2 regions of the Paenibacillus sp. FSL H8-0034 genome follow, and region 1 is predicted to be linked to the other one. Evidence: riboswitches for the same ligand, from Rfam matches in the RefSeq annotation. Region 1 holds a riboswitch; the other holds the start of a gene.
What was found. A riboswitch is a leader RNA that binds a small molecule or an ion and turns the genes downstream of it on or off. The one in region 1 is predicted to bind cobalamin.
Positions count from the first base shown of each region.

Region 1 (11,313 bases):
GAACATTTCATACTTAGGAGCGGAATCGAAAGAACGCACAACTGCTGCATACATGATAAAAACCTCCTTAAAAAATCAAAAATAGTACGTGATACAAACAATATAGTTTGTTACACGTACTATGTCAATGGTTTTTGTGGTAAAATCTAAATTGTAACGGTCAAAGGATTAGTCACATAATATCAGTTTGTCTGGAGTGGGAATGAGAATGGTGAGTGACAATAACTCTAATCATCAAGAGAAACTTTCATTTATGGATAGTTTGATACAGTTATCATTCCATGTTCATGGAATTCTTAACCGAGTGGGAGGCGATTATGATGTCTCCATCATACAGATTCGATTGTTCGGAATTTTACGGGATCGAGAACTAAGCATGTTACAACTGGCACAGTATCTCGACCTCGACAAATCCAGTATTACCGGTCTCATTGATCGAGCGGAGAGGCGGGGGCTAGTAGAGCGTATTAGCTCCATTGATGACCGGCGTGTAATTAATGTAAGAGTGACACCTGAAGGTCAAAAAATTATTCATTTGGTTAGTAGTGAGATCGAACGTCAAATCAAAACAATAACTGAAATTCTGGATGGGAACGAACGCTCACAGTTTACTGCTATTGCGTCTAAAATATTGATACCGTATGGCAAACAGTAGCTGGACACGGAATACAGATGCCAAGCGATAAAAGTGTATCTACCCAAAGTGATGAAATCCTGCGAATGAAGAAGTATTCGTTAGATAAGCGATACCAACGACTTCAAAACAATACTTTGTTGTAATAAATCATTTTTTTGTTCGGTGAAAATAAAGCCCACGTTAGCCGCTGTTTCATTTAGGGGGTTAGTCAACATAAAAAACCTTCCGAAAGGAAGGTTTTTTATGTTTCCAATATTTGTGATTAAACCTGCTTGTCCAACTTATTTTATCCTAATCTTCTTAGGAGGCTTCACTATATTTTTTGAAATTGTCCATAATTGCCTGAAAGCCTGCTTTTTGCATTTCGATGGAGTTGGTCGTTTCTGCTTCAAAAGTTTCAATTACCTTCGTGTCGTTGTCTTGGCTAATAAAAGTGATCGCAACTTTTCTTCCATCACCAATCGTGTAAGAAATAAACTCGTTTATTCTCACTTCATCATAAACACCACCGAAATCAAATCCAAAGCTACCGTCCTTAGCTTCCATTCTTGTAGAAAAATTCCCGCCAACCCTTAAATCATTTTCGGCATTTGGTGCATGCCAGTCATCAGAAGCAAAACACCATTTTGTTATATGCTGCGGCTCCGTCCAATGTTTCCACACTTGTCCAACCGGTTTATGAACTGTCGTTTCTACCGTTATTGTTGTATTACCTGTTTCCATTATAATTCCCGCCTCACTTTATTAATTTTAGATTCTTTGATTGATTATACCATTAAAATCTAAAGAGATTTCTTATGGATTGCTGGTTACAATTACCCCCTAATCATTTAATCCCTTTCCAAGCAGAATTTGCTGTATATATTTTTCAATCCTTGACTCTCGAGTTTGGGCTTGTTTGGGTTTAGAAAAATAAAGAAGGTATGCTCTTTGCCTTCCCGGTGTCAATGCATTAAAAGCAATTTTCAAGGCAGGGATTTCATCCCATTTATTTTGAAATTCTTCAGGAATTATGAATTCTGTATTCTTTTTAAAATTCACTTCCAAACCGGCTTTTTCAACTTCAATGGCTTCATAAATATAGGTTTTCAAGATGGTTTCCATTTCAGTTATTTCTTGAACATTGGTGAATCGAATCTGGCGGGCCGCCTGTACATTCTCTGTTTGTTGGATTAGGATGCCATGAGCATCTTTTAACAAGGCACCTTTGTGAAACAGAAGTGCACAGTATTCTTTAAATCCATGGATTAAAACTATGTTTTTATTCTGAAACGTGTAACAAGGATGCATCCACTTAAATTCTTCGGTCAGCTCACAGTCAAGAACGATATTTCTTAACTTCCCATATTCTTCCTTCCACTTTGTGGCCTTACTTAAATATGTATCAACCTTAGGATTCAAGCTAGTATTCATCATCAAGGAACACCCCTTTTCATCATTATAATATAGTATTTTCCAAATAGCTCTTTAATAACTGCACAACAAAGCCGTAGGAGATCAGCATGGAAAAGGCGGAGACGCTGGTGCCATGGATCATCGAGACCAAATAATTAGTCATCTAAACAAAGAAGGAAGCGGTCAGAGATTATCATGCTCTGATCGCTTCCTTGTAGTTTAAGGTTATGAGCTGGAGATCACCTCATTGAAGCTTCCCAACGCTTATTCAGTACTCCGATTAACCTTGATTTTGTTTCTGTGTGCTAGTGGCTGCCGTTTTATCGCCCACAGTTACGGCAACGTCCTTCTTGACGCCGTTGCTGATAACTGTGATCGTCGCTTGATCTCCGGCTTTTAGTGCCTGTATTTTTGTAGTTAATTCGGTGGGACTTGTAATTTTTGCGCCATTGACTGCGACGATGACATCATAAGGGCGAATGCCAGCTTCAAAAGCCGGGGATTTGCGCTGTACATCAGCTACCAAAGCACCGTCTGTAGTATCGACTTTGAGATCAGTCAACATATCCGATGTCAGCTCCTGAACGCTCACACCGATGAACGGAGCCGGTTCTTTGGGGATGGTGACATTATCCTTAAGCTGCTGTAAAACCGAGCTAATCGTACTGGACGGAATGGCAAATCCTATTCCTTGAGCTTGCGAATTCACTGCGGTATTGATACCAATGACTTCACCGTCCATGTTTAACAGGGGACCGCCGGAGTTGCCGGGATTAATAGCGGCGTCGGTTTGAAGCAAATGCTTGTAATCACGGGTACCGTTCGTATCCGGGATGCTGATCGGACGCTCTTTGGCACTTAACAATCCAGCTGTTACTGTATAGTCAAAATCGTACGGATTACCGATGGCTACAACCCAATCACCAACACGCGCATTGTCCGAATTACCAATCGGCAGCGTTGAGAAAGGAGTGCTTCCTTCAATTTTCAAAACCGCCAGATCAAGATCGTAGCTGTTGCCGAGAAGTTTGGCTTTGTATGGTTGATCTTGTCCTTCAATGGTTACATTAATTTCATCGGCACCATCAATGACATGTTCATTCGTTATAATGTAGCCGGACGATTCAAAGATAAAACCGGTGCCCAACCCCGAAGGTTGAAGCTGTCCGTTTGGATCTTGTTCCTGACTGCCGCCGTTGTCTCCAAAAAACTGACGGAAAAATGGATCGCTATAGAGCGGGTTATTTTGCTTATTGGAGCTTTGAGCTTTCGTTTTGGTTTCAATCTTAACAACAGCCGCGCTTGCCTGTTGCGCAATATCAGCAATATTGGTGGGTCTCACAATATCCAGTGAAGCTTTTTGTGCAGTACCGCTATTTATTGTAGTAGGTGCTGCTGCAGAAATGCTGGAAGCAGGGGTACCTCCAGTAAACATATTCATTCGGTCAGAGGCAAACATCATGCCGCCGACGACGATCACGCCAGCCATAAAGGCGGCAAAGACGCTTTTTCCACTACTGCGGGAATTCTTGCTTCCCTGCGAACCCGATTCAGGAGGACGCTTATCTTTGGGATGTGAATCACCGAATAATCGAGGCTGGGTGACCTTGAAATTACCGGAATCCTCTTGGTATAAAAATGAATTTTGTTCGTTGCGGTGTTCATGATCCTTGGACGGCTGTATGATAGTATCGGTATCTTTGTGGTTGTTTTCCATTGTTAAAACCTCCATTTTATAAAGTTGAAATATGGGATTGGATAATAGTGAGTAAGGCGTCCTTCTGTTATCTATATTGGACCTCAAGTATTAACGCCAACTTAAATTACTTATAAAATGACATTAGATTTAACTGGAAAAATCATCCTATTGGGCATCATACAGTTAAAAGCAATGCAAAAGAGCCTTCATCCCACTTATGGATGCAAGGCTCTTGAAGATATACAGATATGAGATGCTTTTTGGGATCTGTGGGTCAAGTAACCCCAGAATAAGCCTGCAATGAAAAAAGGGAGCAGCGTGAGATCAGCGATTATTAATCTCTTTGCACGCCTTCGGGACCTAATCCTGTAGGGACAAAACGATCTTTATAGCTGTACACCATATGCGCCTGCAGGGTGTTGCCTTGAAGCAAATGCTCACGTACCATCGCTCTGCCACTTTCCGGTGTCATGTCCTTGTACCATACGCCTTCAGGATATACGGTAACCACACAGGCATCCTGGCAGCGTCCATTACAGCGTGTTCGTGTGGTATGGATAAACCGATCAGCACCTTGTGCTGTTATTTCCGCACGGATGGCCAAGGTGACTTCTTCCCCCTGATGCTTCATACAGCTCCCGCCGTTGCAAATTAGCACATGATGCTGCGTTTCGGATAAATTCCAGGTTGCCATGCTTGCACCGCTTTCTAGTAAATTCTACTGATTAAATTGAGGAAAGGTAGGCGTATCGGCTAGCAGCTTGCGTGTATACGCATGCTTGGGTTCGTTAATTAATCGTATTGCCGTAGTATCCTCGACAATCGTGCCTTTCTCAATGACGAGTACACGTTCACATAGCTCGGATACGACGGCTATATCATGGGAAATAAATAAGTAGCTGACCTGCTGCGAAAGATGCAGCTGTTGGAGCAATACGAGCATTTGCGCTTGAATCGACACGTCCAAGGCCGATAATGGCTCATCCAATATAAGCAGCTTCGGCTTTAATGCTAGCGCACGGGCTATGCATACCCGCTGGCATTGTCCGGTGCTCAGCTCGTCTGGATAGCGGTTCAAATACCGTTCGTCTAAACCAACCTCCAGCAAAAGCTCCACAATGCGCGCCTCGACAGCAGAGCCATAATTTCGTAACGGCTCAGCGATGCTGCGTCTTACTGTCCAACGCGGGTTCAAGCTGGTTCGTGGATCTTGAAACACAATCTGAATGTCTTGTCTCCAAGAGCTTCGAGCGCTCCATGATAACAACGATTGATCATTCCATAGTATATCGCCACCACTTGGTTTATCAAGACCCATTATGCATTTGGCGATAGTGCTTTTCCCTGATCCGGACATGCCGATCAAACCGACGATCTCTCCCTGTGCTATCGCAAAATCAATAGCATGCAGCACCTGCTTGCCACGGTAGGCCTTTTGCAAATTTTTTACTTGGAGCATGAAGGATCTCCTTTCGCCATAACCGGGCTGTGCTGCGGGATAAACAGACGAGGAATAGAGGCCAGCAGCAGCTTGGTGTAGGTTTCTTGGGGCTGCGTAAAAATCGATTTCACATCATTCATTTCAATCAGTCGGCCTTGATGCATCACGCCAATACGATCTGCGACCTGGGCAACGAGCCTAAGATCATGAGATACAAAGATCATCGCAGCGCCACTGCTTTGCTGCAGTTTTTTGAGCAGTGCCATAATCTTGGCCTGTGTACTTACATCGAGCGCTGTTGTAGGTTCATCGGCAATGATGATTTGTGGATCGTTGATCATAGCCATGGCTATGACGACCCGCTGCCGCATACCCCCACTAAGCTGATGTGGATACATTGCATAAACCTCAGGCGCAAGCTCGGTTTTGGACAGCATATCGATAACTTTATTTTTCATCTCGACTCGTCCTAATGGAGGGTTGTGTTGATGATAAATCAGACATTCCAGCAGTTGGTCACCGATCGTCAATGTTGGATTGAGGGTATCCATCGGGTCTTGAGTAATATAGGTGAGCCGCTTGCCGCGGATCATCCGCCAATCGTCCCATTGCCAGTCAGATGTACTTTCGCCCAGAATGGCGAGGCTGCCGTCCGATTGTTGGAGTGGGTGTCTCAGAAGTCCCATGATGGTCAGCGCCAGTGTGCTTTTGCCAGAACCGCTTTCTCCGACCAAGCCTAAACATTCTCCTGGATATAGCTCCAGGCTGATCGACTGTAAAATCGGCTGCGACTTTTGACGTTTACGAGTGCTGAGCACTTCCACACTGATGTTGCTGACGATAAGCAGCGGTTCTTTACCCGCAGTTGCTTGCTGATATCCAATGGCTGCGGCTGCAGCCGTTTCCATGTTCGCTGCCCTTTGGCTGCTTGAGATTTCGGTGAGCTTCCTGCTCATTCGGCTTCTTTTCTTGAATAGCAGCGGAACATGAAGTGTTCTCGGCTCCAATGCATCCTTAACCGTGTCACCCAAATAATTAGTCGCCAGCACCATAACGAAAATCATCGTGCCAGGAGCTAGAAATAACCAAGGCGCTTCCTCCAGGTAAGCTCTGCCTTCATTTAACATAGCACCCCATTCCGGCTGTGGCGGACGAATCCCGAGGCCAAGAAATGATAAGGAAGCGATACTTAGAATGACATATCCTATATCCAGCGTTATGAGCACCAGAATTGGTCCGATAATGGCTCCCAGTATATGAGTGAGCATGATTTTCCAAGCCGGTGTCCCTGAACAGCGTGCCGCCTGAATATAACCATCCTGCTTCACCATCAGCACATAGCTGCGGAAAATCCGTGCATAAGAAGGCCAGGATACGGCGGCTACCGCGACCATCAAGCCCGTTAATCCCGGACCCATCAGCGCTGCAATAGCTATCGCCAGTACCAAGGTTGGAAACGAAAGCAGTACATCCATGAAGCGGGTCAGTATTTGATCAACCCAGCCCCCCAAATAGCCTGCTGTTACACCGATTACTAAACTAAGTGAGATGATCAGGCCTACAGCCATGAAGGAAGCCGTTAAGGAAGCGGAGCCTCCATAGATCAACCGTGTGAACACATCTCTGCCGAAATTATCGGTACCCAAAAGATGTTCACCGGAGGGCGGCATAAACACTTGTGCATAATCGACCTTGACCGGATCATGGCTTGTAAATAAGGGTGCGCCCAATGAGAGAATGATCACCATAACGATGAATAGCAGCAAAATCAAGGCAATCGGGTCCTTTACTATTGTTGACCGCAGCTGTCTGAGCATTCGCTTATCCATGGGTTCCCTCCTCTATCCGCACACGGGGATCGATCCAGCGGTATATGATATCTATCAGCACATTGATCATGACATAGGTTACAGCCATAAGTAAGGCGAATGCCTGAATAACGGGATAATCCCTTCCGTTGATGGCATCGACCACATAACGTCCGATACCTGGCCATGAAAAAACAGTTTCAATAATAACAGCTCCTCCGAGCAGACCACCGATGATCATGCCGAAAGACGTAATAACGGGAATCAGCGCATTGCGCAGGGCATGCTTGTATACGATGACAGATCGAGGCAGTCCTTTGGCCTCTGCCAGCACCATATAGCGTTTGGAAAACACCTCCAATAAAGAGGTGCGCAGCAATCGGGAGGTCGTTGCGGCCAGCCCTGTTCCGAGCGTTAAAGCAGGGAGGACCAAATGCTGCCAAGAGCCTCTTCCGAGTGTGGGAAACCAACCGAGCAGATAGGAAAGGCAATAAACCAATACCAATCCGAGAAAAAAATTCGGAACGGATACGCCCATTAACGCGATAAAACGGGTGATATGGTCGGTAGGACGCCGATGAAATACGGCACCGGCTATCCCAGAAGGTAAAGCTATGACGAGCATGACTACCAATGCTGCGCCTGCTAGCTCCAAGGTTGCCGGAATCCGTACCCAAAGCTCTTCTGTAATGGGTGTACGGCTGCGAAAGGAGGTTCCCAGATTACCGGAAACGACCTCCTTCAGCCATGTCAAATATTGAATCGCAAAAGGCTGATCAAGTCCCAACTGCTTGCGCAGGATAGCGGCATCGACATCCAGATCGGTCACGGTTGCCCCGGGATCAAACATCGTTAGCAAAATCATCTGCGCAGGGTCACCTGGAATAAAGCGTAATAACGAAAATATGAGCAGTGTGACACCGAGAAGTACAGGAATGGTGACTGCTATACGAATGAGCAGATATTTGAAGATACTCATTTGCTGATGTACATTTCCGGTACAATCTTCGTTCTCAGGTTCTCATCTATGCCTTTCACCTTGTTGTTGTAGGCCGAGCCCCAGCTTGCCGAGTTATACATATATACGATTGCCGTTTCATCCAGTACGATCTTCTGAACTTGCTTCGCCAGCTCATTTTGCTTGTTGGCATCAAATTCAGCTGACAGCTGATCAATCAGCTTGTCCACCTCAGGATTGCTGTATCCACCATAATTGCTAACGATGCCACTCCGGTAGTACGATTTCAATTGGCCTCCGATATCTCCGGTTACACTGCCGCAGGAGCAGTAGGTAGCCATCTCGAAATTGCCATCAAGCATTAACTGATTCGAAGCCGTAGTTTCAACAGGTGCAATTTCAATATTAACGCCGACAGCCTTTAACTGGCTTTGTAAAGCTACAGCAGTTGGCTGAAAGAACGAGTAAGTCAGCAGCTTGAACTGCAGCTTTTGACCATCCTTGGTACGAACGCCGTCTGCTCCGGCTTTCCAGCCTGCTTCTTCAAGCAGCTGCGCTGCCTTGGCACGGTCGGATTCCGGCCCTTTGTCCAGTGCATACGGAAGTCCCTTCGGGAAGTGGCCTGTCACGGGCTCGGCAAACCCACGGCTCACCCCGTCAATGAGCTCTTTGCGATCCAAGGCCAGGCTTATAGCCAAGCGAACCTTGGGGTCTTGAAAAGCAGGAACCTTTTTAATGTTCAGCCATAGATTGCGCGTTGAGCCCGGAGGGTACAGCACATTGAATTTTTTATCCTTTTCATAGGCAATGCGTTGTTCAACCTCCACATTCATATCCGCGTCAGTATCTCCGCTTTTCATAGCGAGCAGGCGACCTTGACCATCGGAACCCAGCCTTGCCTCTATACGCTGAAGCTTGGGTTTTGTGCCCCAATAGGTGGGAACGGCTTCGGCAATCAGCAACTCGCCCGGAATGAATTGCGTGGGCTTCATGAATCCGGTTAAATCGGCTTCTTTATTAAATTTATCGCCAAGGCGATCCGCTTCAGCCGCATTGTGAATTGCAAATCCGGTAAGCTTGAATATAAAAGCCGGGTCGGGCTTAGGTGTTTTGAACTGAATGTGCAGCGCATCCTTGACGATGAATTCCACGCCGCCGATCTGTGAGGAAGCCCGCTTGTTCAGCTTCTGATGGCGTTCAAGCGCTGCTTTGACTGCTGCCGCATCCATCACGGCTCCGCTCCAAAACTTCACATTAGGCTGCAGCTCCATTTCCCAAAGGGTAGGCTCTACGTTTTTCCATGACTTGGCCAGCCATGGACGTAAGGTTGCATCATCATTGAGCATGACCAATGGCTCGGCAATCCCGTCTGACGTAATTCGCTGTGCATCCACATTAGTTGGATCCAACGAGCGGGGCATATTCAAGGTAACATATTTCAGCACCTGTTGATCGGCCATCGCGGAGCTTGTACCTGCTGCGGCACTGTTTGCACCTGTACCTGAGCTCGCTGAGTTTGTAGCCGTACTGCAAGCGGATAATGCGATGAGTAAAGTCAAAATGAATGTGAGCCAACTACTTTTCTTTAAATAAACCAACATCTTGTTTGTCTCCTCCTGTGTTCCTTCTCATAATTGTATTTCCTGTGTCACCTTGTTAAAGCCGGAACATCGTATACAACGCAAAAAAGACATCGTTACCCTATAACAAGAAAAAGGTAAAGATGCCCATAGTTTTATTGTATGAAACTTTTGGCCGTCCTTAACACCTCCCTATCCTTCGTAGGTAAAAGCAGTGTTGTCAGAACTGGCAGGTCTCCTGGCTTCGGGATCATGATCATCAACGGCCTTCCCAATCTTAACATGGCTAAGATCAGTGGCATAATCGTTGAGGACTTCTCCGTTACAGTGGCGGGACCGCGTCGGCATTGCACCGAACTTCCCTTTTAAGCTTCAGCTTGCTGAAGCACCTGTTCCCACAAATATTCAATTATCAACCTTGATCATAAACAATATTAATATCTTATGCAATACCAATATAAAGTAAGTGAAATAAAAATTGCAGCTGTCATCGTCCAACGGTATGGGAATTATCAGTTTAATCCCAATCTTTCCTTTGACATGATTCATGTAAAAAATTACTATTTGATTATACTTAAACACTATCTGTATAGGGTTATCAATCGTGAATTGAAAAGAGGTGGTCATTTTGGCAGCATCTTGTATTGGTGAACTCCGTGAAATCCATCGATTTCCAGTAAAGTCATTCGCGGGTGAACGTTTAGAGAGTGGCATAATTGAGAGATACGGATTGTATGGCGACCGCTGTTATGCTTTTATAGATGAAACCAAGGAAGGATGGGATAGCTTTATTACCGCAAGAAGCATCCCTGAAATGCTCGGTTATAAAGCGGAGCTCATGGGTGAAGGATCGGAAAATGAGTTTCCTAATATTCATGTAACCTCGCCGTTTGGGCGGAATTTTACATGGAATGAAGCTTTGCTGGATGAAATACAAAGGTTTTCCAAGAAAAAGATAACGATGCAAAGCTATGATCCCCAGAAGTCCGACCTCTTGGCTGTTGATGCGAGCAGTATTCTGATTGTCACAACAACCTCATTACGTAAGCTTGAAGAGATCTGGGGCAAAAGATTGGATTTGCGTCGGTTTAGAGCAAACTTCATTGTGGCCTTAGATGACGAATCAATCGATGAAAGCGACTGGATTGGAAAGCGGTTAGTCGTGGGCGATACACATTTACAAGTAGATAAGTATTGTCGCCGTTGTTCCATGATTACGATTGATCCTGATACGCAGAAGCATGATACTTCTCTATTGAGGAAAGTAAATGAGGAGATGAATTTGAACTTTGGCGTGTATGCTTCTGTAGCACAGGTGGGCCAGATTCATGTAGGTGACAAGGTATATCTAGAGCATTGAAAATAGCAAGGAGTCACTCGTATGATAATAAGAAAGTTTCAAGATTCCGATATCAATCAGATCGTTTCATTATTTTACGAAACCGTACATACCATAAATGCACAGGATTATTCAGCAGATCAGCTGCAGGCTTGGGCACCAAAGGACGAAAAATTCGCTAAAATCTCGGCTTGGAAAGTTTCGTTGAGTCGTAACATTACATACATAGCGGAAATGAATGGTGAAATCGTCGGGTTTGCCGATATGACCTCAGAGGGTCACTTGGATAGATTTTATGTACATAAAGATTATCAGGGGCAGGGGATAGCCTTTGCCTTGGTGAATAGACTCGAAGCAGAAGCAAAAGAATTAGGGCTAGCTGAAATGGATACGGAGGCAAGTATCACGGCAAAACCCTTTTTTGAACGGCAAGGATATCAATCCATTCAATTGCAG
Region 1 is NZ_JBBOBS010000001.1:844,823-856,135, forward strand. Features, by position in the region: gene NST47_RS03990 (quinone oxidoreductase family protein) at 1-54, opposite strand, end outside; gene NST47_RS03995 (MarR family winged helix-turn-helix transcriptional regulator) at 254-655, shown strand; gene NST47_RS04000 (SRPBCC family protein) at 938-1,360, opposite strand; gene NST47_RS04005 (YdeI/OmpD-associated family protein) at 1,460-2,053, opposite strand; gene NST47_RS04010 (S1C family serine protease) at 2,313-3,749, opposite strand; gene NST47_RS04015 ((2Fe-2S) ferredoxin domain-containing protein) at 4,066-4,425, opposite strand; gene NST47_RS04020 (ABC transporter ATP-binding protein) at 4,450-5,190, opposite strand; gene nikC (nickel transporter permease) at 5,178-7,001, opposite strand; gene nikB (nickel ABC transporter permease) at 6,994-7,959, opposite strand; gene NST47_RS04035 (ABC transporter substrate-binding protein) at 7,956-9,539, opposite strand; cobalamin riboswitch at 9,730-9,926, opposite strand; gene NST47_RS04040 (MOSC domain-containing protein) at 10,147-10,878, shown strand; gene NST47_RS04045 (GNAT family N-acetyltransferase) at 10,900-11,313, shown strand, end outside.

Region 2 (11,313 bases), 2.0 Mb from region 1:
CGGATTTTCTCTTTCGTAACATCAAGATAAAACTCCCAACAAATCCGACCGTAAAACACACAATAAACCAGATCACAATAAGCCTTCCTTACTTTTGCTGCGACTTTTCCGGAGCCAGGTCATCAAGAGAAGCAAAGCAGGGATTCCAATTCCATAAAAACAGGAATATAAAAAGATGTATCGTTTATCCCACTCTATATTTTCCACTACGTTATCGTTAAATGAAATCGCGAGCCCGGAGACTAGCAGGATCAGGGGCACTGCGATCCATGTTCTGTCATTGAGTCGGAATAATTGACATATACCCAGCACAGCGCAGTAGTATGCTGTACAAAGCTTGAGGAAAATCCAGATCAGCCAGACAATCACGATTGTTGATTCCACATGTTCGATAAATTCGGCAATTTTAAGCTCCTGAACAATGATATACAGCGGGTACGTAGAATGAGATGCGCGAGTCACTCCAAGAACACCTATGGTTACAAAAACAATCCCGCTTAAAAGAAACATCCCCATCGTTATACCATATAACAAACCTGACTTGACCCCACTTTTGACATAAGGAGCCAGCATCATAAGAGAAACAGATTCCAGGTACGGAAATCCGATAACAGAGGAAGAATTGATCATCAAATGCCAGGCATCCATCTGAAACATGGGCCACAAACGATCCGTCCGCCATTCGGATAAGGTTAATAAGTAGATAATCACTACAACAATTAAGACGAATGGGGTCAAGAATTCGCTAACTCTTGCTATAGTCTCAATTCCTTTGATAGCGGCATAACAAACGATCAATAATAGCATGAGATGAAATACAGATATTGGTGTACGCGGCATGACAAGAGTCTTCATGAAATCGCCAAGATTGCGAGTAACCCAGCTGGACGTTTGCACAAAGTACCAAATATAAAGCAGCGCAAAGAATCCTCCCACTGGTTTCCCAAGCACCTTTATGCAAATTTGCACGATACTTAATCCAAGATTGGCTTTTACCAGTGTCAACCACAAACAGACTACCAATAAAGTAATGCTTCCCGCTATTAACGGAATGATCCAACCATCCTGCTTGGTTGAAGCAATAATACCTCCTGGTCTAATAAAGAAAGAGGTGCCCATTGTATAATTCAATGTCAACAGAAAAAACTGCCACCTGCTGATGCGTGCTTCCTCCATCGTCATCACCTTTTCTTTTTTAACGGATCGATAGTATCACCGACAGATTGTATGATGCAAGTTACGGTAATCTCAAGACGGGTTTCATCCCATATATTTTTATCTTTTGGAATGACTTCTCCGATTTTTATATGATTTCGTTTGATTTGTTCCTCGACTCCAAGAATGTCCCAACCCATCCGTTTAGTTTTCTCATAAAAACGGTGAGCTTCCTCTGAGACTTGTTCGTTGAACTTTTTTTTGATTTCATCCAGATTTTGAACGGTCAACTTCGTAGTTTGAGAATTTTCTAGAATATCAAGATTCGCTTTGATATCAATCTTTAAAACCGGTTGGCCGGCTTGTATTAATATTTTCTTATGTACCTTAATCGACATAGCGCGGACATCGACATGACCTCCGGCTAAATTTAATGATTGGTGAAAAGTCATAATTTGCCCATTCAACAAATTGACCAAGGGCATCTCCATCGGTTTTAATTTCCCAATCATATGGCCTCTTTTGAATACAGCGCCTCCATCCAATACAATGTTTCCCTTATTTGCATCAATTTGTTCATAACGATTAGTGGTGGGTTTGGGCTGTGAGCTCGATAGGGTAATAAGGGGAAGTATGGTAAGCGAAGAGCTTTCCATATTCTCAACCAGATCTTTGACTCGCGATTGCTTGCTTGCCCGACCCGATTGCTTGGACTGATTTTCAACGATAGTGTGTATGACCCTGCCTGGCATCCTCTCCAGGGTGGTATATGTATCCATGATGTCTGAGAGTCGAGAACCGGTTACGAACATGTGGATAGTGGACCGGTTGTCCGAATGCTTGACCAAATAATTAATAAGCTCCTCTACTCCTTCTTTAGCAGTCCTTTCGGTCACTACCAATGACTGATAATGGTCAAAAAAAGGCCGTCTTGGAATCTTGTCGAGCATTTTATCATAAATCTCTCCAATGGTCTTGGACTCGATACGATACGAATATATAGGAGAATTGATCCCCGACGTTTTTTGTGTAGCTATACCTGAAGGATTAATAATATGATAATAAACGGTGTACATTCCGGTATCCGGATTTTTGTCCAACCCGATAAAGTTTACAATAGCAAGCTGATTCACTTCCACCATATCCCAGCAGCCTGTCAAACAAAGGCAAGAAATGATCATCAAGTAACCTTTACAGTACCTGAGAAAATGTTTGAAGTTCATGAGTTTCACCTTTTTTTGCGTTTTGTATGATTCATGCGAGGATAGGTTTTCATCCGTGATCTTGGCACGCGAATTAGCGTGTCCTTCCAATCCGAAAGGAACGTTGGTGCAACAGGAGCCATAAAAGGAACACCGAACGATTTCAGTGAAACGAGGTGAACAATGGTAAACAAGACACCGCATAAGATACCGTATAATCCCATAAATCCGGCCAATATCATGTAAGCATACATAAGAAATCGTTGTGATAAGCCGAAGTTATAATATGGGGCGACAAAGCTCGTGATAGCGGTAACAGCTACAACAATAACCATCGCGGCCGATACAAAACCAGCTTGTACCGCGGCTTCCCCTAATACTAGTGCTCCTACAATCGAGATCGCTTGACCCGCAATTCGCGGCATTCGCAAACCGGCCTCACGCAGCACCTCAAATATACCCGTCATCAAAAAAGCTTCCACATACGAAGGAAACGGGACTCCTTCCCTCTGTGCAGATAGGCTTACAAGAAGCATAGGTGGAATCAATGCTTGTTGGTATAAGGTAACAGCTATATAAAGTGCCGGGACGAATATGGCCATCAAATAAGCCAAAAACCTGATCCAAAGCATAAAAGTGGCGACATCCGCTCTTTGGAAATAATCTTCAGGCGACTTAAAATATTGAAAAAAAGTAACCGGCCCGATTAGTGCTATTGGACTTCCATCGACCAAAATAGCTACCCTGCCTTCCAATATATGTGAAACCGTGACATCAGGCCGTTCCGTTTTCATGATCAAAGGAAAGGGAATGAATGTTTTGTCTGCAATCCATTCCACAATATAAGTACTGTCCAGAATGCTATCTGTTTCAATAGCCCGAATGCGGTTACGACATTCATTTACTACTTCGGTCGGTGCGAGATCCTGCATGTAGCTCAGCAAAACTCTCGATTCAGTGGACGTGCCCAGCTTCATTTGTTCGACTCGAAAATTTGAGGATTGAATTCTTTTTCGCAGCAAGCCCAGATTGGTCGTCAGGTGTTCATTAAAAGCCTCATTGGGTCCCTGAACAGTCGTCTCTGTTTTAGCTTCCGCTACGGCACGATGAGGAAAATGAGCAACATCAAATAGAAGCACTTCGTCAGCTCCAGGAATAGAAAACAAACATTTCCCTTCCAAAAGGCCTTGTACGCAAGAGTCCAAATCATAAGTTGTCGTCGTCGCAACAATAGGAATGGTGTTTTTTAAGGTTTCCACGAGATTCAAGCCGTTCTCCAAACCGTCAAACATTTGAGCCTCCGAAAAAAAACGCAGCACATTATTATCAATTTTATTCTTGTCCACCAAGGTTTCGATAAATAAATAGCACCCCTGAACGTCCGCGCTCAGTGCAAAAGTTTGATATATTAAGTCCGGTGGATTTCCTATGACATTAATCAGTTGATCAAAAAAAGCATCGGACTCATTTTTATCATACATAGTTGTCATATTGGAAATGGTTAACGCCAACCCTCCGTTTTTTTTGTATTCGCTTTTAATATCTCCCTCTCTTTATGAAAATAAACGTAAACCGCCGGTTGATATACGGATTAATAGTATGTAAAGACAATAAAAAACCGGAATTTTTTTGTGAAAAACCAAAAAACTCCGGTTATACAAGTATTCCCCTGTATTTATATCAATTGATACATGTGGCTTCACGGACATCGGCTAATAGCTCTTTCAGCTGTGAGGATGCATAAATCGCAAAACAAAGTAAATTCGCAGATCACAGCTTTCATCCGCTATTTCACCCTTGAGACGACGCAGCCATCAAGCGCTTGAATTCCGCCATCGTACGAGGAGGGATAACGTCCTTACGGATAAATTCGGGCAAAGCCTGCCACAGCTCCAGCAGCAGCGGCAGTTCGAGACTGAGTGACTGAATCCGCTCCTCATGCTGAAACAGCTCATACGGCGTGCCTTGCATCACACATTGTCCATGATCCATGACCAGAATCCAATCCGCCCATGAATAGGCCAGATTCATATCATGGGTGGCCATCACGATCGTAATGCCGTTCTCATGAATCCGATCCAATTCCTCGACCAGCTGCTGCTCGGACAAACGGTCCAGATACGCTGTCGGTTCATCCAGCATCAGCAGCTCAGGCTCAAGCACAAGTACTCCGGCAAGCGCTACCCGTTTCTTCTGGCCCAAGCTCAAATGGTGAATCGGCTTGTCCGCCAAATGCTCCAGACCCATAGCTGTCAGCATACGACGTGTTCGCAGCGCGATCTCCTGCTCAGCCATCCCGGCGTTGCGCAAGCCATAGGATATATCTTCAAACGGCGTGTTCAGAATCAACTGCTGCTCGGGGTCCTGAAACACAAGACCGATCTGCTGGCGAAGTTTTTTGAGAGCCTCCGGACGATACGATAGAGGAGTGTCATGCCACCGCATTTCTCCGACCACAGGACGGTGTATACCAATCGCCTGAAGGAAAAAAGTTGATTTACCGGAGCCATTATGGCCGCAAATGGCCGTTTTCTTATGCTTGGGTATACTCATCTTCAGTCCCTGAAGAGCTTCCGTATCCGTACCGGGATACCTATAATGTACATCTCTTGCTTCCAAGATCGATTTCATTACTGTTACCTCCATCGAATCCAACACTCCAGCCCCAACAAGAGGCTTACCCCGATCCAGCTTTCCAACCAGTAACGGGGCGCAACGGGCTTAGCCATATAAGGAGCCATCCGAATCTCATCCGTAAAACCCCGGGCTATCAAGCCATGGGACAGTGCTCTATACCTCTGCATGGTTTTACCAAACAAGCGAACGATTAAAATCGCCGTGTCGTTCAGCCTGCCGCGGAATCCGGACTGACCGCCTCGCGCTTTTTGGGCTGTATACATGTGCTGCGCCGTTTCTGACAGCAGGAAAAGAAAACGGTACATAATCAACATAATCTCCAATACCAATGTGGGCATTCGCAGCTTGTTCATCACCTGAAACAGCTCGGACATCGGCGTTGTCAGCATCACAAAGGTAAGACAGGAAAGACAAGCAACAACTCTTGCAAATAAGTAGCCAGCTTGATGCAAGCCTGCTTCCGTCATATAACATGTCCAATTCATAAATGTAAAAAGCACTTGATTCGTGCTGGCTGCCGCTACCGAATCCCTGGATTGTGTTCCGATCTCGATCATAAGGGCAGGCAGGCTGGTCACATAAAATAAACAAGGAAGCCCAATCAGCAGGATATAGGATTTAAAAGGAATTCGGGCATAAAAAACAGTCCATACGAGCATCCAGCCTGCAAGGCAGAGCTGTACAACAGGATGCGACAAGTATGCTGCTACGAACAGAACGGCCGCAAAACCGCATTTCCACGCAGGAGATACGGACCGCAGCCGATTTTTATAGGATAGTGTATCGATCAGCTTGATCATTGTTTAGTCGGCTTAACCGATTTACCCTTGAACCAGCCGATCGCATAGCCGATGAAGCCTGCACCAATTGCCGCCTGAAGCGCAAAGAGCATGCTTTCCGTTTCGGGAGGAGGCTCGACAAGCGATGAGAACCACGGCTTATAGCCAGGGTGAAGCTCTGCGATAATCTGTTCGGCAGCATCGTCCGCTCCGCCAAATTCACCATTCACCAGAATCAGCGGAAGAACCGCCAACAGCACTACAGCTGTCAGCATAAGTATATTTTTAGTGCGACTTGTCATGACTGCTTAACTCCTTTCATTTTGCGTTGAAGAATGGACAGCTCCTCAGAGCTATAGGCCTGCAGCCAGTTCCAGATCAATACCGTGAGCAAGCCTTCACTGATAGCCAGAGGAATTTGGGTGATCGCAAACACACCGCCGAACTTGATGAAAGAAGCCAGGAAGCCGCCATTTTCCGCAGGAAAAGCCAACGCCAATTGAATCGAGGTTACCACATAAGTGGACAGATCTGCACATGCAGCTGCCGAGAATATGGCCAGCTTTTGCTTGCCTGTTGTGTTCATCAGCCACTTATAAACGACATATCCTACCATAGGTCCTGCGACCGCCATGGAGAAGGCATTTGCTCCAAGTGTCGTCAAACCGCCGTGTGCCAGCAGCAGCGCTTGAAACAACAGTACGATAGATCCAAGCACACTCATCGGCAGAGGTCCGAACATCACGGCACCCAAGCCTGTCCCTGTTGGATGTGAGCTGCTTCCCGTTACCGAAGGGATCTTAAGAGCTGACAGCACGAAAGTAAAAGCGCCCGCCAGACCCAGCATAATCTTCAACTCTGGTGTTTCCTTGTTGATTTTGACCAAGGCACGTAATCCGAGTATGAAAAAGGGAATAAACACAACCCACCAGAACACAGCCCAGCCCAGTGGCAGGAACCCCTCCATAATGTGCATCGCGTAGGCAGATTGAGGCTCGTTAATAACAAAATACAGGGTAAAGGCCACAACCACCAATAAAGCTCGAAACATCTTTTTTGCTTTCATTCTCTAAATCCTCTCTTTCCCATAATAGGCGAAACAAAAAAACCAATCCTTTAGAATTGGTCATGGGTACATCACAATATAAAACAGGATCCTGCGGGATCGCCGTTTCATCGTTTGTACACCACTCCTTTCCGCGAAGGCTGTCGGGTGATTAAATTAGGTAGGTCTCCTGGCTTTCGGATCTTCGTTTTCTTCCGTCTTCCCCGATACATTACCGAGTGACCTGCATGAAAAAAAACTCCCCGAATACAGTGGCGGGACCGCTCGGGAGTTGCACCCGATTCCCTGTTACCCCTTATTGTCTAATGGGCACCTAATTCATGTATGCTTTTGATTTGCTGTTGAGTACCTTATATTCGATATCGACAACGATTTTCCTGTTTCGTAGCATAAATTTATAAAAACATAACACAATTTGACCGTACAAAACATCTGTAGTCGTGTCATTCATTAAATGATTGACATCGAGTGTAACCATTTGTAAAATTAAAAATGCCAAGTCAAGAGATCGGTTTAATCCGTTTCATGAGAAAGGAAGTTAGCAATTCATGTTTTTTTTGCGTTCGCTTATCATTTGCTGCTATCTTATGACCGCTTATTGGGCATCCATCCATTTTCCATCATTGAAGATGGTATTTTATCCAACGCTCGGCGCATTCAGCTTCTTGTTCATACACCGAATAGGCCAGCTCAAAGATGTTGTGCGCATCATTATCGGAGCTATCATTGCAGTATCGCTCGGAAGCTTCTTTTATACAATGGATACCGGGGCTGTCTCATTTTTTGCAACTGCAATTGTTACGATATCGTTGATCCAAGTATTCAAATGGAATGCAGCTCCCATATTAGCGGTTTCGTTCATTCCTTACTTCGCCCATCCGGACAGTCTATGGGCACTGCCCATAGCTGTGTTGGCTTCGCTGGCAGGTCTGCTCATCCCGCTCTGGCTGATTAGCCGATTGGAGCAGTTCACATGGCTTATCCGCTTTAATGAGGCTGCAGAGCAGCTTCGTCTTAAAGCTTTAACTATAGCCCGAATCCTTAAGGAACCACCGGCCACGGAGGTCATCCAGAAATCGAGAAACTAAAGCAGTACCATTTTCCAACAACTACTTACATCCTGTCCTGCTCGGATGAGCGGGATGGGATATTTGTGATGAAAGTACAAAAAGACCGACGGGTTTACCCACCGATCCCAATCCTTCTATTTTATTATTTTTATTATTGCTCACCCGCTGCAATTGCAGCAAGTCGCTCCTGAATCCGTTCTGTGCAAACACCGCCATGATACGTAATGACGGTCTCAATATCATAATCGAGCAGCTTGGCTACCGAGCTGAGTGCCTGCTCCATATTGGGTGTAAATGCTTTGTTAGGCGGCATCAGCACACCATCCTGTGAGGTCAAGGCATCACCCGATATCAAGGTTTTACTTGGCTTGTGATAAAGGCTGATATGATCCGGTGTATGGCCCGGGGTGAAAATTACTTGAATCCCCCCGCAATAAGGAAGCTCATCACCGTCCTGAAGCGTCACATCAACCTTGGAAGGCGGCACAAGGACACCTCTTTTTATGATCGGTACTTCCCCTAATAGGTAAGGCTTGGTCAATTCATGTGCGAGAACCTCAATCCGTCCCTCTGAAGCCGAGAGCAGCTCAGGAAGACTGCCGATATGATCCAAATCCTGATGAGTAATAATGATTTTTGTAAGCTTGTCAAAAGGAACCGCCTCCTGAGCAAGTGAAGCTCGAATCACCTCCAGCTGACCGGGGATTCCTGTATCCACAAGAATGCCATCGTTCTCATCCCATAGTAATGCAGCATGAACGACAAACGTATGTTCACCTGCTTTCATCGACCACTCTACAGCTTTAATTCCTGAGCCTGCTGCCATTTCCTGCACCTCCATCATCGTATTGATTCGAACAGCTTCTCCCATGGAGTACCATCGGCTGTCTACCTTGTTCCCATGGCTTTCGCGTGAGTACTGATTATTCAATGTTAACCTAGACCTGATGCGCAGGCAAATGTGCTGATTTCTCCAATGAATCAGAGATATCTATCAATCGCACGCCAACCTGCTATTTCATAGCATTCATAGGTTCTGTAACCTTAATATAGATGTCAGTAGATTGGCCGTTACATATTCTATTTAACTTTCATCTACTGTTAATAGAACTGAAGATTTCATTCGGTTTCAACGCAGAGTAAAGGAGGTGAGAATATGGCAATTATTAAACCCGTCTATACGGCAACCTCCACGGCTCCGATATCGAGCGGTGGCACCATCGATACAACTGTCAATCCCGTTGTCTCCCGTTTCTTTGCGGCAATTGATGACGGAATGATAGGTGCTACAGAAATTACAATTCCCGCAGCCAGCTTTGTTGACGATGCTGATGGTCCGGTTGTGGCTTTACCTGCTGTCACTGAAAATGATTACTACAATGTTTATATTAATGGTGTTCTTCAGCAGAGCGCGCTGTCCACGCTGACAACAGCTAGCCTTGTACTGGCAACGATCGATATCTCAGTAGGGGTACCTGTTCTATTGGAAATAGCAAACTTCGGCACCGTAACTTCTACAATTGCTACTCAACCTACCATTTCAGCTCCTACTATCACCATCATTACGTAATTGGAATTACAGCCTATAACCTGGCCGCTGGCCAGGTTTTTTGGGGTTCACACCGACTCTTCCATAATAAGGCTCATCTGAAATGTGCGATAAATTCACCCTTTCTTCGCACGATTGCCGAATATAGTGTAATATGTAAGAAGATCATCGGATCTGAAATTGGATAGTCTAGGGGATGCAGATATGGCAAAGGATGAAATATTTTTAACACCAGAGGGACTTCGTAATTTGGAGCTTGAGCTGGAGGATTTAAAAACGGTTAAGCGTAAGGAATTAGCCGAACGTATTAAATTAGCAATCAGCTATGGCGATCTCAAGGAAAACAGTGAATACCATTCTGCGAAAAACGACCAGTCATTCATGGAAACCAGAATAATAACCATTGAAAGAATGTTAAAAAAAGCCAAAGTAGCTGACAATGTGGACATATCATCCGTTCATGTAGGTTCCATCGTTATCCTGAATGACGTTGAGTTTTCGGAAAAAGTTGAGTATAAAATCGTTGGTCCTTCAGAGGCTGATGTAGCCGAGAATAAAATATCTTACGAAAGTCCTCTCGGTGGTTCTCTCATGGGTAAATCGGTTGGCGATATCGTTAGTGTCAATGCACCTGTGGGTGTCATTAAATACGAGCTGCTTGAAATCAGAGCTAATTAATTCCCTTCTATTATCTATACAATGAAATAGCAATAACTAAAAGGGCAGCGATTTATTAGCTGTCTGTTTGGTTTTTTCCATTATTGTGCAGAAAAGGAGCAATGCAACCGATGAAGCTGTTTCAAATAAAATCCAACCCGCATGGAATGGATCGAATGGCACTTTTTCTTAAAGATCATTTTGTATGTATAGGCTGGCCGGGCATCGGAGATTTGGAAAACATTAGTACACCCGAGCTGGAACGACGGCTTGTCCTGGCTTACGAGATGACGGATACCAATATAACCGATCCATTAGACGAAATCAACTGCTTTGTGCACATGGTGCAGGATGGTGATTATGTGCTTGTTGCCCATGAACAAGAGGTCTACCTTGGGGATATAGGCGATTATTATTATGTTGAACAGCATGATAATAACGATGAAGGCATGTGCCATAGAAGAGGCGTTACCTGGTTGAACCGGATACCTCGAAGTGAACTGAATAAAGCAGTGCAAAGCTTATTAAATCATCGTGAAGCCATTACACCATATGAGCTAGCTATGGAAACAGCCGGATTGGACCGGTGGCTGCCGAATCATTTGAGAGTCGTTGCACATACAGGCGCTGAGCCAAATATCCCTGTACAAAGCGTACCCAAGGCCATCATAGATAAAGACACCCTTGAGCAAGCTATGAATGTGTTGAAGGAAGCGCTCAACAGCAGCGACTCCAAACGTAGGGAAAGAGCGGCAATAGCTATCTTGCAATACGCAGCACAAACCGGAAAAGGACTGTAATCCAACTGTATCGGTCGGTTTTCCGGTATTTCTCATCTTAACGCATCCAGCCAGAGGTGCTATACTCTTACAAGAGAGCCTACTGTGCACTGCCTGCAATATATAAACAGATAAGGCAGACACGGAATAACTTACGGATAGGAAGAGATACACATCATGAGTTCAGCAATAAACCAAGCCCCATCGTCACCCAAGAAGGGACGTTTTCCTTTACCCCTTTTATGTCTGACTGCGGGCGCCTTTGCCATCGGCATGACCGAATTTATCATTATGGGTCTGCTCCCTAATGTCGCTAATGATCTGGAAGTCACGATCCCACAGGCAGGCCAGCTCATTACGAGCTATGCTCTTGGAGTCGCCTTTGGCGCACCTTTGCTCACTATATTTACCCATAAGGT
Region 2 is NZ_JBBOBS010000001.1:2,819,131-2,830,443, reverse strand. Features, by position in the region: gene NST47_RS12680 (hypothetical protein) at 1-22, opposite strand, end outside; gene NST47_RS12675 (GerAB/ArcD/ProY family transporter) at 73-1,176, opposite strand; gene NST47_RS12670 (Ger(x)C family spore germination protein) at 1,182-2,378, opposite strand; gene NST47_RS12665 (spore germination protein) at 2,384-3,847, opposite strand; gene NST47_RS12660 (energy-coupling factor ABC transporter ATP-binding protein) at 4,149-4,988, opposite strand; gene cbiQ (cobalt ECF transporter T component CbiQ) at 4,994-5,794, opposite strand; gene NST47_RS12650 (energy-coupling factor ABC transporter substrate-binding protein) at 5,791-6,075, opposite strand; gene NST47_RS12645 (energy-coupling factor ABC transporter permease) at 6,072-6,839, opposite strand; cobalamin riboswitch at 6,982-7,171, opposite strand; gene NST47_RS12640 (hypothetical protein) at 7,388-7,927, shown strand; gene NST47_RS12635 (MBL fold metallo-hydrolase) at 8,061-8,780, opposite strand; gene NST47_RS12630 (DUF4183 domain-containing protein) at 9,066-9,479, shown strand; gene greA (transcription elongation factor GreA) at 9,663-10,136, shown strand; gene NST47_RS12620 (hypothetical protein) at 10,247-10,915, shown strand; gene NST47_RS12615 (MFS transporter) at 11,072-11,313, shown strand, end outside.
Region 2: it holds a riboswitch for cobalamin, as region 1 does, so the genes downstream of both, NST47_RS12645 (energy-coupling factor ABC transporter permease) here and NST47_RS04035 (ABC transporter substrate-binding protein) in region 1, are expected to answer to the same signal.